DNA from 2 places in the Mesorhizobium sp. P2_C7 genome. Region 2 is predicted to be linked to the other one. Evidence: riboswitches for the same ligand, from Rfam matches in the RefSeq annotation. Region 2 holds a riboswitch; the other holds the start of a gene.
What was found. Region 2 has a riboswitch for thiamine pyrophosphate ahead of AC1D2G_RS08650 (YkoF family thiamine/hydroxymethylpyrimidine-binding protein). Riboswitches for the same ligand answer to the same signal wherever they lie in the genome.

Region 1: it holds a riboswitch for thiamine pyrophosphate, as region 2 does, so the genes downstream of both, thiB (thiamine ABC transporter substrate binding subunit) here and AC1D2G_RS08650 (YkoF family thiamine/hydroxymethylpyrimidine-binding protein) in region 2, are expected to answer to the same signal.

What each region holds. Positions count from the first base shown of each region.
Region 1 covers NZ_JBFUDW010000013.1:1,674-10,215, reverse strand. Annotated here, with positions in the region: gene AC1D2G_RS24360 (RNA polymerase factor sigma-32) at 1-814, shown strand, start outside; gene AC1D2G_RS24355 (M48 family metalloprotease) at 830-2,299, opposite strand; gene thiQ (thiamine ABC transporter ATP-binding protein) at 2,560-3,342, opposite strand; gene thiP (thiamine/thiamine pyrophosphate ABC transporter permease) at 3,335-4,960, opposite strand; gene thiB (thiamine ABC transporter substrate binding subunit) at 5,218-6,216, opposite strand; TPP riboswitch at 6,260-6,374, opposite strand; gene AC1D2G_RS24335 (thiamine diphosphokinase) at 6,463-7,107, shown strand; gene AC1D2G_RS24330 (ABC-F family ATP-binding cassette domain-containing protein) at 7,109-8,542, shown strand, end outside.
Region 2 covers NZ_JBFUDW010000003.1:174,337-182,878, reverse strand. Annotated here, with positions in the region: gene AC1D2G_RS08660 (ABC transporter ATP-binding protein) at 1-285, opposite strand, end outside; gene AC1D2G_RS08655 (ABC transporter permease) at 282-1,037, opposite strand; gene AC1D2G_RS08650 (YkoF family thiamine/hydroxymethylpyrimidine-binding protein) at 1,137-1,745, opposite strand; TPP riboswitch at 1,736-1,849, opposite strand; gene AC1D2G_RS08645 (LysR family transcriptional regulator) at 1,954-2,874, opposite strand; gene AC1D2G_RS08640 (SDR family oxidoreductase) at 3,020-3,757, shown strand; gene AC1D2G_RS08635 (nucleotidyltransferase family protein) at 3,942-5,036, shown strand; gene msrA (peptide-methionine (S)-S-oxide reductase MsrA) at 5,118-5,636, opposite strand; gene AC1D2G_RS08625 (glycosyltransferase family 39 protein) at 5,772-7,316, opposite strand; gene AC1D2G_RS08620 (hypothetical protein) at 7,512-8,219, shown strand; gene AC1D2G_RS08615 (hypothetical protein) at 8,336-8,542, opposite strand, start outside.

The DNA.
Region 1 (8,542 bases), on a different contig from region 2:
TCCCTACCTCGAACGTGAAGAAGAGCACCGGCTCGCATTGCTCTGGAAACAAGACAACGACCAGAACGCGCTGCACAGCATCACCGTTGCGCATATGCGGCTGGTCATTTCCATGGCTTCCAAATTCCGCCACTACGGTCTGCCGCTCGGCGATCTGATCCAGGAAGGGCATGTCGGCCTGCTTGAAGCGGCCGCCCGCTTCGAGCCTGAACGCGAGGTGCGGTTTTCGACTTACGCGACGTGGTGGATCCGCGCCTCGATGCAGGACTACATCCTGCGCAACTGGTCGATCGTGCGCGGCGGCACCAGCTCGGCGCAGAAGGCACTTTTCTTCAACCTGCGCCGCTTGCGCGCGCGGCTGGCCAACGGCACCGAACCGCTGTCCAACGCAACGCTCTATCGCGAGGTATCGCAGGCGCTCGGCGTCTCCGAGGCCGACGTGGCGATGATGGATTCGCGACTGTCGGCGCCCGACTCCTCGCTCAACATGCCGGTTGCCGATGACGGGGGTTCGAACGAGCGCATGGATTTCCTCGTCTCGGACGATCCTCTGCCCGACGAGGTCGTCGGCGACACGATCGATGTCGAGCGCCGCTCCGTGTGGTTAAAAGCGGCGCTCGCCGCCCTCAACGCCCGCGAGCTCCGGATCATCGAGGAACGCCGGTTGAGCGACGAAGGTGCAACGCTGGAAGCGCTTGGCGAGACGCTTGGCATCTCCAAGGAACGCGTCCGCCAGATCGAGGCGCGCGCCATGGAAAAGCTCAAGGTGGCGCTGGTGAAGCAGAATCCGGAATTTCTGGCGACTGCCGCCTGACCCGCGGCAGGCGTCTTACTTGTCGGTGACGATCTTGACCTTGTCGCCGGCCGAGACTGCGGCACCTGGCGACAGCGCATTCAGCACGCGGAACAGGTCGAGCTTGCGATCGACACCAACCATCTGGGCGGAAAGCGAACCCATCGTCTGGCCGGGCTGAACGGTGACGACGCGGATATGCAGCGGCTTCAGCGCCGCCTTTTCCGCGGCACTGAGGATACGGAACGATCCGCTCACCGAACGCGCCACCGCATCCAGCGACGTGCTGGCCGACGGCGCCGCGGTCAGCAGCCGGTAGACTTGGCCGCCGGCGCGGATCACGGCGATATCGAACTGCCAGCCTTCGGCACCGGCATGCGCGGTCGCCGCCTCGTTGCCGTTGATCGTTTCCTGCTTGACGGTGCTGTCGTCCAGCCCAGCCACCCAGCCGCTGCGGATATAGTCGGTGAGCGCCCGGTTCTTGTCGATCGAAACACCGTCGAAGCGGATCGCCATGTCACCAGGCCCTGTTGCCGTCACCGCCGCCGCCGAATTGTCGATGATGAAGCCTTGAGGCACCGAGAAAGACACGCCGAGGCCCGGATGCAGGAAGGTTTCGCCGCGCACATAGCCTTCCTCGGGCGTGTCGCCATAGAGCAGGCCGTCTATGCCGGCGAGGAACGAATCGCGGTCGCGCGTGCCGAAGCCGGGCGCGCCGAACTGGCGGGCATGGCGCTGCGCCAGATCGATGCGCTGCGGCGTGTTGGGGTGGGTGGCCAGGAAGTCGAGGCTGGCGTCGGTGGCGCCGCTGATCGAGCGGAAATCGGTATAGGCCGACATCGACTGCAGGAAGCGGCCGGCGGCGAAAGGATCGTAGCCGGCTTCGCCGATCGACTTGATGCCGATGGCGTCGGCCTCCAGTTCCTGGTTGCGCGAGAATTGCGCCAGTCTGAGCTTGCCGCGGATCAAGGCCGCCTTGGCGGTCGGGCTGTCGCCGAGCACATCCGAAACCACCTTGGTCGCCAGGCCTTCCTCGGCTTCCAGCTGCTGGCGCTGCAAGCCATGGTTGGCGGTGACGTGGCCCATCTCATGCGCGATGACCGCGGCGAGCTCGGCCGAATCATTGGCCAGCGCCAGCAGACCGCGCGTGATGTAGAGATAACCGCCCGGCAACGCGAAGGCATTGACGTTGGGCGAATTCAAAATGGTGATGCGATAGGTCTGCGTCGGATTGGCCGACACGACGGTCAGATTGCCGACCACCTTGGCGACCATGCGCTCGAGCTTGGGATCGGAATACTCGCCGCCATAGGTGGCCAGGATGCGCGGATGCTGCGCCTTGGCCAGTTCGGCGAGCTTGCTGTTGGCAGCGACATTGTCGACAGTGATCGGCCTGTCGGAAGGCTGGAAGCCGGATTCCTGAACCTCGGGAGGCGTGAACATCTGACAGCTCGCCAGCGCCACGGCAAAGCCGGCCAGCGTGAGAAAGCGCGCCAGCGGATTCATTCGTAGTTTGTCAACGCCGATCGCCAGAACGGCTTCCTTTCGGGTCCCGGCGCATGACCACGAAAATCGGGGGCGATCTTCGGAAAATGTCATGCGCTATCTCAAACTGCTGCAGCATCCGTCGCGCGTCCCCTCGGGGGCGAGCGGCGGATGCTGCAGGCAAATCACGGCCTGTGCCGGACCAGTAGGGCGGACCTAGCCACACTCCTCCAGCCATGGCAAGCAAGCGCCGCATCGCCTGGAGCCGGTTTGACCGTAAATTATGTCCGCTTCCGGGCAACATCTCGTGATACGGCATCCCCGGCACCCGTGCCGATATAGCGCCGGAACACTTCCGGGCCAGCCCCGGTGAAGAATTCGTCCGCCTTGCCGGTTGCCGCGACAACGCCATTGTCCAGAAACACCACGTGCTCGCCGATTCGGCGGGCATCCTCCGGCTGGTGGGTGACGAACAGCACCGTCATGCCTCGTTGGGCATGCACCGCGGCGACCAGATCCAGCATGTCGTCGCGCAGCGCCGGTCCGAGCGAGGCGAAGGGTTCGTCGAGCAGGAGCACTGGCCGGTCGCGCACCAGGACCCGGGCCAGGGCGACGCGCTGGCGCTCACCGCCGGAGAGTTCGCGCGGCAGGCGCTTTTCCTTGCCGGCAAGGCCGGTGCGTTCGAGCGCCTCGGCGATCGCGGCGCGGTCCGTGTCGGTCAGCAGCAAGGATGGCGAGCGGCCAAGCCCGACATTTTGCTCCACTGAGAGATGGGCAAAGAGATTGTTTTCCTGGAACACCATCGACACGGGCCGCGCGGACGGTGGCTCAGCGCTGACATCGGCCCCGCCGATCAGCACGCGGCCCGACCGCGGCGTCTCGAACCCCGCCACCAGGTTGAGCAGCGTCGACTTGCCAGAACCGCTAGGCCCCATGATGGCGGTGATTTTCGCCGCGGCGAAATCGACATCGAAAACGAGCGGCGCCTCGCCATAGCTGAACGACACCTGGTCCAGCCGCACCGGGGCGCCCTTTGCAGTCCTGATGGCCACCCCGTCAGGCATCCCGGTCCTTCTCCGTTCCCAGCCAGTGCGCCGCCATGATCAACGCGAGGCAGACGAGGCCGAGCAGCAGCGCGAGGCCGGCAGCGTCCTGCGTGCGGTAGCTGCCCATGCGCGCCAACAGAAGGTAAGGCAAGGTTTGCACGGAATCACTGCCGAACAGCGCGATGACGCCGAGATCGCCGAGCGACAGCGCCATGGCGAAAGCAAAGGCGGTGGCGAGCGGCCGCCGCAGCGACGGCCAGTCGACCAGCATCAACCGGTTCCAGCCGGTGATTCCGAGCTGCGCACAGATCCGTTCGTGACGCTCGCTCGCCGCATCATAGGCGGGACGGACAGCGCGCAGCGCGAACGGCATTGCCATCACCGCGTTGACGGTGACGACCATGACCGGGGCGATGGCAAAGACATCGCCGACATGGCGCAGCAACAGGAACCAGCCGGCGCCGACGACGATCGGCGGCACGACGAGGACAAAACCGGCGCCGGTATCGGCGGCATGTTCGAGCATCGTCTTTGTGCCGGAGCGGCGGTTCAGCGCCAGCGCCCGGCGCGCCATGGTCAGCGCCAGCGACAGCGTCACGGAAAGCAGTGCCGACAGGAAGGCGAGCACCGCGCTGGTCAGCGTCGCCTGCCGCACGACGGCCTCGCCGGCCAGCCGGCCGAGATCGGCGCCAAGCCCGGCCATCACCGTGGCCGCCATCGGTCCGACGACAAACAGCAACGCCAGCACGATGAGCACGACGTTCAGCAAGGTCTCGGTCCCATTGACGGAGAGGTAGCGGCGCGGCGCCACCGGCAGGTTGGTGTCGCCGACCACATTGGCGCCAAGCCGCGTCAGCGCCAGCACGACGACAAACGTCAAGGCGATCTGCAGCAAGGTCAGCGTGACGGCCCGCGCGGGATCGAAATCGAAGCGCAGCGCCTGGTAGATGCCGACCTCGAGCGTCGTCGCGGCCGGCCCGCCGCCGAGCGTCAGCACGATCGTGAAGGATGTGATGCAGAGCATGAACACAAGCCCGGCGACACCCGGCAACGCCGCGCGCAGCGTTGGCCATTCGATCAGCCGGAACGCCGGCCGCGCGCCCATGCCGAGCTGGCTGGCCAACCGCCACTGATCGGCGGGAATGGTCTGCAATGCCTCGAGGAACAGCCGCACGCTGAGCGGCAGGTTGAAGAAGACATGCGCGACGAGGATGCCCGACAGGCCATAGATGCCCGGCCAACTCCCACCGCCGATTACCGCGAACACGCCGGCGAAATAGCTGGCACGGCCATAGAGAGCGAGAATGCCGAGTGCCGCGACGATGGCCGGCAGCGCCAATGGTACGGCGAACAGCTGCAGGATGAAGGCGCGGCCAGGGAAGCGCGGATGCCGCGACAGCGCGCGCGCCACCAACAGCGCCGGCCCGACCGAAAGCAGCGTCGAGAGCGCCGCTTGCCAGAGCGTGAAGCGAACGACGCGCAGCAGATAAGGATCGAAGGCTGCCCAGGCGCCGGAGAAGTCGTGAGCGCCTTCGAAAAGCAACCCGGCAAACGCGCCGCCGATCAGCAGCGCGATGGCGGCGAGCGCGATGATGCCGGCTGTGATGCGGGGGTCAGCTGGATGGCGCTTGGGCATGTCGCGCTACCCAACACTGTTATGGGTGTCAATTGATTGAAATGCTTGGCTAAGGTCTAGTTCCCGCCCACCCCCCTCTGTCCTACCGGACATCTCCCCCGCGAGGGGGGAGATTGCTCGTTTCGCCACCCAGGCCAATTTCCAAAATGGCAGGAATGAGCGAGGCGACAGAGCTGCCGATCTCCCTCCTTGCGGGGGAGATGGCCGGCAGGCCAGAGGGGGGTGACTTGGCACAAACATATGGCGAAGCTTGAATCCTACTTGCTCATCGCCGCCAGCCATTCATCGACCCAGGCCTTGCGGTTGGCGGCGACCTCCTCGGGGCTGAACAGCAAGGTCTTGGTCGGCTTGACCAATTTGTCGAAGGCCGGGTTGAGCGGCTTGTCGGTCTTGCCGGCCGGGAACATCCAGTTGGTCTCGGGGATGGCATCCTGGAATTTCGGCCCGGTCATGAAGGCCAGGAACTTTTCCGCAAGCGGGTTTTTCGCCCCAGTCGTGGTGATGCCGGCAACCTCGATCTGCAGATATTCGCCCTCTTCGAACGACGCTGCCTGGTAGCGCTCGGTGTTCTCGGCGACCATGTGATAGGCCGGCGAGGTGGTGTAGGACAGCACCATCGGCGCCTCGCCCTTGGTGAACAGGCCATAGGCCTCGCTCCAGCCCGGCGTCACGGTCAGCACTTTCGACTTGAGCTTGGCCCAGGCTTCCGGCGCCTTGTCGCCATAGACCGACTTGACCCACAACAGCAGGCCGAGACCCGGGGTCGAGGTGCGCGGATCCTGGATGACGATCTTGTCGTCGGCGCTGCCTTCGACCAGGTCCTTCAGGCTCTTCGGCGGGCTCTTCAGCTTTTCAGTGTCATAGACGACGGCGAAATAGCCATAGTCGAAAGGCACGAAAGTATCGTCGCTCCAGCCGCCCGGCACATTGACGTCGGACACCGCGCCATGCGGTGCAAACAGGCCCGTGGCCTTAGCATCGGCGGTGAGATTGGTGTCGAGGCCGAGCACGATGTCGGCCTTGGTCGATACCCCTTCCAGCCTGACGCGGTTGAGCAGTGCGACGCCATCGGCGACGGAGACGAACTCGACATCGCAGCCGCATTCGGCCTCGAATTCCTTCTTCACCACGGGACCTGGACCCCAGTCGGCGGTGAAACTCTCATAGGTGTAGACGGTGAGCTTGTCCTTGGCCAAGGCAGGTCCGGACAGGGCCACAACCATAGCTGAGGCAAGGGAGTAGAAAAGCGTGCGCATCGGCGCCTCCTTCGTTCGAATTGAAAGGAATTGAGGCGCCGGACTGTCCGAAACGTCTAATCCCTCCGCCGGTACAAACCGGATCAGGTTCAGCGGGTTGGCGAGATTGCCTCTCAGCCGGTCCGCGAAGATCGCGTCCGGCACCCCGTTAGAGCGTTTCGAGACATAGGCCGGGCCGATCCCTCACGCAAGTGGCAGTTTGCCGGCCTTCCGTTTCCCGTGCCGGGCTGGTAAGGGCCACACGATATGAGCACTTTCACCATCCTGCTTGGCGGCGATCTCGTCCGCACGCCGCGGCTCGACCACCAGGTCGAAGGCTCCCGCGTTATCGCCGCCGACGCCGGCATCGGCCATGCGCGTCTGCTGGGCCTTGTCCCGGAACTGTGGGTGGGTGATTTCGATTCCGTGCCGGCCAACCTGCCGGATGACCTCGCCGCCGTGCCCCGCCGGACCTTTCCGACGGAGAAGGACCAGACCGATGGCGAACTGGCGGTCGCCGCCGCATTGGAGCGCGGCGCGACCAGCCTGGTGCTCGCCGGCGCATTCGGCGGCAAGCGCGCCGACCACGCCTTCCTGCATCTGGCACTTGCCCTGCGGCTGGCCGAAGCCGGAACAGCGATACTTTTGACCAGTGGCGCGCAAGAAGGCGTCCCGCTGCTGCACGCCAAAGCTGGCTTCGACTATGCCGACGGCACGTTGTTTTCTGTGCTCGGCTTTTCCGATCTTTCCGGCCTGACCGTTGCCGGCGCCAAATGGCCGCTCGACCGCGTCAAGGTGGCGTTCGGGTCGTCATTGACCATCTCCAACGAGGTCAAGGGCCGCCTCGAAATCACACTCGGCCAGGGCCGCGCGCTGTTGCTCGCCCACCCTTATCCACTACCTGAAAGCTGACATGGCCCCGCCCCTTCTCAATCTCGACGGGATAAAACTGACCTTCGGTGGCACGCCGCTGCTCGATGGCGCCGCCTTGACCGCTTCTGCCGGCGACAAGATCGCGCTGGTCGGACGCAACGGCTCTGGCAAGTCGACGCTGCTGAAGATCGCCGCCGGCCTGATCGAGCCACAGGACGGCGAGGTATTCCGCCAGCCTTCGGCGACAATCCGCTATTTGCCGCAGATGCCCGACATGGAGGGTTTTGCGACGGTGCGCGCCTATGTCGAAGCAGGACTCGGGCCTGCCGACGATCCATATCGCGCCAGCTATCTGATGGAGCATCTCGGCCTGTCGGGCGAGGAGCGGCCAAACGATCTTTCCGGCGGTGAGGCAAGGCGCGCGGCACTCGCCCGCGTCATGGCGCCGGAGCCCGATATTCTCCTGCTTGATGAGCCGACCAATCATCTCGATCTCTCGGTGATCGAATGGCTGGAAGAGGAGCTCGTCCGCACCTCCTCGGCGCTCGTCGTCATCTCCCACGACCGCCGCTTCCTCGAGCGCGTATCGCGCGCCACCGTCTGGCTCGACCGCGGCCAGACCCGCAGGCTGGACAAGGGGTTTGGCCATTTCGAGGAATGGCGCGACCTCGTGCTGGAAGAGGAAGAGCGCGAACAGCACAAGCTCGGCCGCCAGATCGTGCGCGAGGAGCACTGGCTGCGCTACGGCGTGACGGCGCGGCGCAAGCGCAACATGCGCCGCCTTGGCGAATTGCAGACCATGCGCCAGCGCTTTCGTGGCCATCGCGGCGCCGAAGGCTCGGCAACCATGGTGGCGAGCGACGCCGCCGAATCCGGCAAGCTGGTGATCGAGGCGAAAAACATCGAGAAGAGCTTCGGCGACCTCACCGTGGTCAAGGGATTCTCGACCCGCATCCAGCGCGGCGATCGCGTCGGCCTCGTCGGGCCGAACGGCGCCGGCAAGACGACGCTGCTGAAGATGCTGACCGGTGAGTTGAAGCCCGACGCCGGGTCGGTACGGCTCGGCACCAATCTGGAGATCGCCACGCTCGACCAGAAGCGCGAAGCGGTCGATCCACAGGAGACGCTGGCGCAATATCTCACCGACGGACGCGGCGAGAACCTCGTCATCAATGGCGAGCAGCGCCATGTCGTCTCCTACATGAAGGATTTCCTGTTCAAGGCCGAGCAGGCACGCACGCCGGTGCGCGAGCTTTCCGGTGGCGAACGGGCGCGGCTCTTGCTGGCGCGCGTGCTGGCGCGGCCGGCAAACCTTCTGGTGCTCGATGAGCCGACCAACGATCTCGACATGGAGACGCTGGAATTGCTGCAGGAACTGGTTGCCGGCTTTGCCGGCACCGTCATCCTGGTCAGCCACGACCGCGATTTCCTCGACCGCACCGTAACCAGCATCATTGCGCCGGACGGCGGCGGG
Region 2 (8,542 bases):
CCCAAGCGTCGTGTTGTCGAGGATGCGTCGCCACGGCATCAGCGCGTCACGCTGCGGCATAAAGGCGAAATGCCTGCCGTGGTCGTCGAGCGGCGTGCCGTCGAAGAACATCTCGCCCTCGCCGTGCTGCGCGCCGGTCAGAAGCTGGAACAGCGTCGACTTGCCAGCGCCCGACGGCCCGAGCATGGAGACGAATTCACCGGCACCGACGCTGAGCGAAATGTCGGCGAGCACGTCGAGCCGGCCAAATGCCTTGCGCACATGCCGCAGTTCGAGCCGGCTCATCGCCACGGCCCCGTCCCGGCGGGGTGCTGGCCGGCGGCCCGTTCCCAGGGCATGGCAAGGCGCTGCAGGAGCACCGTCAGCCCAAACAGAGTGAGCGTGAGCGCGGCGCTGACACCGACGGCGGCCAGCACCAGATCGGGGCGGAAATTGTTCTTGGCGTTGAGCATGTAGATGCCCAGCCCCTTCGCGGCACCGGCATATTCGGCGAAGATGGCGCCGACCACGGCATAGGTGATGGAGATCCTCAGGCCGGCGAAGAAATAGGGCAGCGCCGAGGGCAGTCGCGCCAACAAGAAGACGCGCCAGCGCCCTGCCCCCATGGCGCGCAGCATCTGCCCGATCTCGGCCTCCGTCGCCTCGTAGCCCTGCACCAGCGCCACCAGCATCGGAAAGAAGGTGACCAGCGCCACCAGCATGATCTTGGGCATCAACCCGAAGCCGAACCACAGCACCACCAGCGGCGCGATCGCCACCAGCGGCAAGGTCTGGCTGACAATGAAGACGGGAAACAGCGCACGCCGCAGCGGCCGGAAGAAGTCGACCAGCATCGACAGCGCAAAGGCCGCGCTGAGCGAAAAGGCAAAGCCGATCAGCGTGGCCCGGATGGTCGGAATGGCATTGTCGACCAGCGCTTCGCGATTGAGCATCGCCTGCTCGAACACACGCGAAGGCGCCGGCAGTGTAGTCGACTTGATGCCGGAATAAGTGGCATAGAGCTCCCAAGCCAGCAGCAGCAACCCGACCGAAATCATGGCCGGTGCTGCCTTGACAAGAAGGCTCGCGATCGGGCTCGAAGCGGCTGATGATGAGACCACGGGCATAACCTTTGACGGGGCCGCGAATGCGGCCGCTCAGCTGGCCGACGGGCTGTTCGCCGAGACCGTGACGTCGAGGGTTACGTGGCCGGCGCCTGGCCCGAAGCGGCAGAAGGCTTCGTCCAGCGCCGAAAAGATCGCGCCGGCATCCCCGCGCAATTTGGTGCAGAAATGCTTCGAGCGCTCATAGACGCCGGACTGCTTGAGAAAATCGATGCAGCCGTAGATCTCTTCCATGTGGTCGTCGGTGCCCATCACATAGAGCGAGAACTGCGCTGCCGCCGGCTGGCCGGTCAAAGCCGCGCCACGCACCGCGGCGATTGCCGCATCCTTGCGCGGGCCGAGGGGGCCGACAGGCCCACCAAGCGCATCGGAACGGCAGATCGGATCATCCGGCTCGCCAGGGCAGCCGCGCGAGATGGTGGCTGACAACACGCAATGTTTGCCGCTCCGTGCCGCCGCCACGAACAGGTCTCGCATCGCCGGAAACAGCACTTCTGGCGGCCCGACCAGCAAGGTCGAGATGTCGTCGGTCTCGATCCTGAGCCGATCGCGGTAGGGGTCGAGTCCATCCAGCGCGCCAAGGATGACGCCGACGAAATCGTCGGCCATGGGATATAGGGAAATCTGTGCGCCTGAAAACATCGCCCGCCTCGCTCCGCTGGTATTACCCAGATCAGCTTCTAGGGTCTGTGGGCTTGCCGCCCCCGTCTCAGCCCCGACCGTACGGAGCACCCCTGTGGATGCGCGGGTTAAAGCACCATTCGAGTTGAAGCGAAAGCCGTTTTTTTGGTGTGCTCCTCCAAAAGCATTGCGCCAGGCCTGCGAAACCGGACCGTCGAGCGACAAACTTTCAACCAACAGGCGTTGTCTGGCGCCCGGTATGCGCATGGCGCAGGAAATCGACGAAGGCCCGTACGGTTGGTGCTGTATGACGCTGCTTCTGATAGCAGAGGAACCAACCGGGAAAGGCCGCGCACCAATCATCCAGCAGCGACACCAGCTTGCCGGCATCGATCAACGGGCGCACGAGGTCTTCAGCCCAAAAGGCGATGCCGACGCCCTGCACGGCGGCGGCAATCGCCATGTCGCGGCTGGAGACGACAAGCGGACCATTGACCACGACCGAGAACCATTCGCCGCCTCTGGCGAATTCCCATGCGTAGGGCCCGGCACTGCCCGGCCGGCGCCAATTGATGCAGCGGTGCTGGAGCAGATCGGCCGGTGCCGACGGCGATCCGTAGCGGGCGAGGTAGTCCGGCGAGGCCACGGCGAGTTGGCGCTGCGTGCCGCCAAGCGCCACCGCGACCATGTCGGATTCGAGAAATTCGCCAAGCCTGGCGCTGACATCATAGCCGGCCTCGACGATATCGACGGCGGCATCGTCGATCGTCACATCGAGCACGATGTCCGGCCATGCTTCATGAAAACGGCCAAGCACCGGCTCCAGATAGGTGGCGGCGGCAACGCTGGGCATATGGACGCGCAAGACGCCGGCCGGCGTGTCGCGCAAGGCGGTCGCATCGCCGACCGCCGCCTCCATCTCGGCCATAGCCGGCGCGAAGCGCGCATGCAGGCGCGCGCCGGCTTCGGTCAAGGAGAGGCTGCGGGTCGTGCGGTTGAGCAGGCGCAGGCCAAGCCGCGTTTCGAGCTGACGGATCGTCTGGCTGAGCGTCGACGCTGAAATCCGCAGATCTTCAGCGGCACGGGCGAATCTGCCATGTGCCACGACAGCGGCAAAGGCTTTCAGCTCGGCATAGTCACTACCTCGCATTATGCCAGATTCTCCAATGAGTATGATGGTATCCTATCGCATTTTCGATAGGGCGTCTGCTGCCTAGCTTAAGGACACGCCTCGGACGGCTGCGATCATCGGCATCGAACACACCTGAATCTCCCTCTGAACAGGAGCAACGAAGATGCAGAAACTCAACAGAAAAATCGCCTTGGTGACCGGCGCCTCCTCGGGCATTGGCGCGGCAACCGCGCTGGCGCTGGCGGAGCAAGGTGCTGTCGTCGCCATCGCGGCGCGACGTCGGCAGCGCCTCGACGACCTGGCCGCACGCATCCGCGACAACGGCGGTGAGGCCTTGGCCATCGAGACCGACATCACCGACGAGGCGCAGGCCACAGCCATGGTCCGGCGCGTGCTGGAAAGCCATGGCCGGCTGGACCTGCTGTTCAATGTTGCCGGTGTCGGCGTCGCCGCACCCTTCCAGAACACCACCACCCGCGAATACCGGGAGATGGTCGACCTCAACATTCTGGGTCTGCTCTACACGATCAATGCGGCGCTGCCGTCAATGAAACGGCAGGGATCAGGCCACATCGTCATCGTTTCGTCGGGCACCGGCCGCTACATCCACCCATCTGTGGTCTATTCCGGCACCAAGCATGCGGCCAGCGCCATCGCCGAATCACTGCGCCGCGAAATCGGCAAGGACGGCATCCGCGTCACTGTGATCGAGCCGGGCGCGGTCAGGACTGAGTTCACCGCCAATATGCGCGACGATGTTCGGCTGGCTGTCGAGCAAAGGTTGGGCGACATGGAGCAACTGGAGAGCAAGGACATCGCCGCCGCCATGCTCTACGCGGTCTCGCAGCCGCCAAGGGTCAATGTCAATATCCTGACCCTCTATCCGACACAGCAGGCTTGATAACCCGCCGCAGCCCGTTCCCCGCCGCAATGGATTGCTCCGTGGCGTATGAGCGTGGCGCCAGTCCGACAGTTATAAGATTTTCGCAATTTTCTTATAACTCGCTTGAAATGCGGAGCAAAAGCGCGCAGCTATAAGGGAACCGCAAATTTCTTATAACCTAGAGACATTGGTCGAACGCACGATGAAATCGATCGACATCGCTTATCGCACCTTGTTCGCTGAACTCGTGCAACGAAGCCTGGACGCGTCGTTCCAAACCGACTTCTCGACCGCGGGCAATTTCGTGCGAGTCCCCGTAAAAGGCCGCGACTACTGGTATTTTGAGGAGACTCGGCCGAAGACAACAAGACGATATGTCGGCCCGGCCGACGATCCCGAGATCGCAAAACGCGTCGCCGCCTTCAGGGAAATCAAAAGCGACCTGAAGAGCCGTCGCAAGCTTGTATCGACGCTTGTCCGCGAGGCTGGGTTGATGGAGCCGGAGAAATTTACCGGTGATATCGTTGAAGCCCTTGGCAAGGCCGGGTTTTTCCGCCTGCGAGGCGTACTGGTCGGCACCGTCGCGTTCCAAACCTACGCCGGATATCTGGGCGTAAGGCTGCCGGGGGTGGCGCTGCAAACAGGCGATGCCGACTTTGCTCAATTTCACTCGGTTTCCGTCGAAGTCAACGACAGTCTGCCGCCGATCATGGATGTGCTGCGCGATATCGATCCTTCGTTTCGCGAAATTCCACACCGAACGGATGCCGGTCGCACCACACAGTTCGAAAACGCTTCCCGGTATAAGGTCGAATTCCAGACCCCAAATCGGGGCAGCGACGACTACGCTGACCACGCGAGCGCGATGCCGTCTCTGGGCGGCGCATCGGCGCAGCCTTTGCGATTCCTGGATTTTCTGATCCGCGAACCCGTACGAACCGTCTTGCTGCATCGTTCCGGAGTCCCGGTGCTGGTCCCCTCGCCCGAGCGATATGCTGTCCACAAACTGATTGTTGCCTCCCTGCGCCAAAAGAACGCAAACGGTGCCGCAAAGCGGGAAAAGGACGTTCTTCAGGCAAGCTTGCTTGTCGAGGCGATGAAAACTGCCCGCAGGCAAGACGACCTCGCCGCGGTGTTTGCCGAAGCATGGAACCGTGGCACCAGTTGGCGTGATGCGATCCAGCGGGGTCTTCGTATGCTCGATCCCGATCGGCAAGACATGGTCGAAACAATCGTTAGAAGGGCACTTTCGGACATTGGTGAAAAGCTGGACGGCTTCACCAACGCGGCAAGCTGACTGAAAAGGCGTTTGGAATGCAACGATGCCGCTCGACGACCTCGTCAAGCGGCATGCCTGGCAGAACCGGCGCTGCAGACCCTACGAAACCGCCTTCTCGCGAACCGGCAGCTTCCAGCCCGGTCTGACGAAGTGGCAGGTGTAGCCGTTGGGGTATTTCTCCAGATAGTCCTGATGTTCAGGCTCGGCTTCCCAGAAGGGGCCAACCGGTGCGACCTCGGTGACGACCTTGCCCGGCCACAGGCCAGAGGCGTCGACATCGGCGATGGTGTCTTCGGCGATGAGCTTCTGTTCATCGCTCGTGTAATAGATCGCCGAGCGATAGCTCATTCCGACATCGTTGCCCTGCCGGTTACGGGTCGTCGGATCGTGGATCTGGAAAAAGCGCTCCAGCAGTGTGCGATAGCTGATGACGGCCGGATCGAAATTGATCTCGATGGCCTCGGCATGGGTGCCATGGTTGCGGTAGGTGGCATTGGGCACATCGCCACCGCTGTAGCCGACACGGGTGGAGATGACGCCGGGATAGCGCCGTATCAAATCCTGCATGCCCCAGAAACAGCCGCCGGCAAGCACTGCGCGTTCGGTCGAAGTCGCCATATCACGTCTCCTCAAAAAGCAATTCCAGGAAAAATGCGTAGCGGTTTTCCGTCTGGAATTGCGCAAAAAGCAAGTTGGATCTCCCCATAAATGGGCATTGTCTCTTGCTTCGTCCAGCGGACCGGCCGATCTGCTTTAGTTGCCGGGTTGGGCGAGGCTGTCGATCACACTCGGCAGCTGCGGCGCGCCGGGCGGAACGGCGGCAAAGCTGATCGCCATCGGCGGCGCCTTGAGCGACCAGTCGAAAAGAACGGTTTTGACCGGCAGTTTGCCTAGCCACGCCTGCAGATAGGGTGGCACGTCGCGCCCGGGCCAGACCAGGAGTATGCCGTGATCACGCAGCCGCTGCTTGGTGATCCAGGGGGCGTACTGCATGTTCAGCTCGGTGAAGATCGACGGCTTGTCATAAGCATTGAGGCCCGCCAGCGGCGCAACAATGTTATGGCCGCCGACGATGTCGAGCCGACCGGGCGTCGCCGCGTGCCAGACGGCTTCTGCCTCATCCGAGATCTTCTGCGCCGGCCAGCAGACGGCGTCCATGCGCCCGCGCAGATTGCATTTCGTCCAGCGGATGCCCGCATAGGCACCAGATATGCCGATGATGCAGATGAGCGCGCAGATTACCAGCTTTCGCATCTCGACGGCGCCGAGACGGTGGCCCAGGAAGGCGAGCGCCACGACGCCCGCAAGATTGTACATCGGCGCGCCCCAGGCCTCGCCTGTGCCGGTGAACAGGGACGCCACCATGATGAGGATCGCCGGGCCAAGTCCCATCCACAAGAGATAGACGAGCGTACCGCGCCCGACCGGCTCTTGCGGCGGGGGCGAGCGGCGCAGCAGCCCTGATATCGCCAGCACCAGAAAAAAGCCGCAGAGTCCGGCCGCCTGGACGCCGATGTAATAAAAGCGGGAGCGATGCGCCATCACCCACTGATCGCGCCAGGCGGCGTAGGTCAGCGGCAGGAAATCGACGCGGTAGAGCTCGATGGCCAGCGGCGCGGCGATAGCGATGAAAACCGCAAGCCCAAGCCATGGCCAAGGCGTGGCGAGCCGGCTGCGTGCCCGCGCGTCGGACAACAGCCAGATCGCGCCAAACAGCAACAGCAGGCCGGTCGAGAACTTGGCGTAGAGCCCGACGCCCGACACCAGTCCGAGCGCCAGCCACCAGACCGGCCCACCGCCGCGCCCCGCACGCCACAACAGCCAGCAGATAGCGGCCCAGAAGGGCATCTGCGCGTAGTCATGATTGAACTGCGGGGTCGGCCAGCCGAAGAAATAGAGCGACGGCATCAACAGCACGGCGGCCAGCGCACGCCTCTGCCCGAGCATGTCGCGGGCCAGCAGATAGACCAGGACGAACGTCGCCGAGATCGTCAACTGCGCCACGAGATATTGCGGCCAGCGGAACGATCCGGTCAGGAGATGGCTGGTCTCGAGCAGCCATGCCGGAAGTTGCGGATGCTTGTAGGTCAACAGCACCCATTCGCGTCCCCACATGAAGCCTTCGACGACATCGTTGGGCGGTGAGACGTTGATAAGCGCCGGTGCCACCGTCCAGCACAGGATCTGCATCAGGCACAAAAGCGCCAGCAGGTGCCACGGATGACGGATCAGACTGGACAAGACCGATGGGGAATCGGCGCCGGAGGCGGGCAATCCCACCGGCACCAAGTGATCCATCGATCCATCTATCCCCGCCATGCGGCGCTTAAATCACATAGTCCGGTTTGACGAACAGCCCCAAAAATCGAAGCTTACGAAAAAGTATAGCTGTGTGCCATTGCAGCACCAAGATCGGGCAGGAGCATCGGCGCTCCTCTCTCCAGGCAGGACAGCGTTGCACGTCTGACCCTGTCTGAAAAAATCCGGGTCCCGATGCGCCACCACCATGCCGTCATCCACTACCGTGCGCTCGACTTCTGGATGGCGCGTGCGGCCGTCCTCGTCATCATCTGCCTGCAGCTTCTGGTCATCAACAACCTCTCCTTCGGGCCGCGCTGGCTGGCGCCGGCGCTGGAAGCCGCCCTGCTGCTGCCCTTGTCGGTGGCCACGGCCTGGACACAGGTCGCCACAAGAAAGGCGGTCGAGGATCACGAATGGCATGCGATCGGCCAGTTTCGCATCATGATCCGCAGAACGGCCCTGACCATGACCGCCATCATCAGCGTCATGAATTGCGGCTCGCTGGCCTTGCTGGTGCGAGCCTTGCTGGAGGGCCACGCCGGCAACAGCGGCACGACGCTGTTGATCGACGCCCTCAACATCTGGGTGACCAACGTCATCGTCTTTGCCCTGTGGTTCTGGAGCACCGACCGGGGCGGGCCGCCGACCTGCGGCCTCGTCAAGCTCGCGCAGGCTGATTTCCTGTTTGCGCAGATGACGCTGAACGACCGTGATCTCCGCGATTGGCTGCCCGGCTTCGTCGACTATTTCTTCCTCGCCTTCACCAATGCGACAGCCTTCTCTCCGACCGATACGCTGCCACTCAGCCAACGCGCCAAGCTGCTGATGATGGCCGAGGCCATGATCTCGCTGCTGACCATCGCGCTGGTCGCGGCACGCGCCGTCAACATCCTTGCCTGATCGGGCCGAAACGCAAAAAGGCCCGCCACCTTGCGGCAGCGGGCAGGCTTATGGAGTGCTGGGATCAACCAGCGTAGGGTAAACGAGCGGCGGAGGGGTTGGTTGCCGTTTGCGGTTCACTCCTGCACCCCCGGCTTGAACCTGCGAACGACAAACTCGAACAGGATGTCCGAGATCCACATGGCGCAGACGCCGATCAGGAAAGCCGCGGCAAGCGTGGTGGTGTCGTCGGCGGGGTCGGGCATCGGCAGGCCGGCGATCCTGACATAGGACACCACCGGCAGCGTCAAATAGGCCGCGGCAAGCGCGCCGCAGATCGGTGA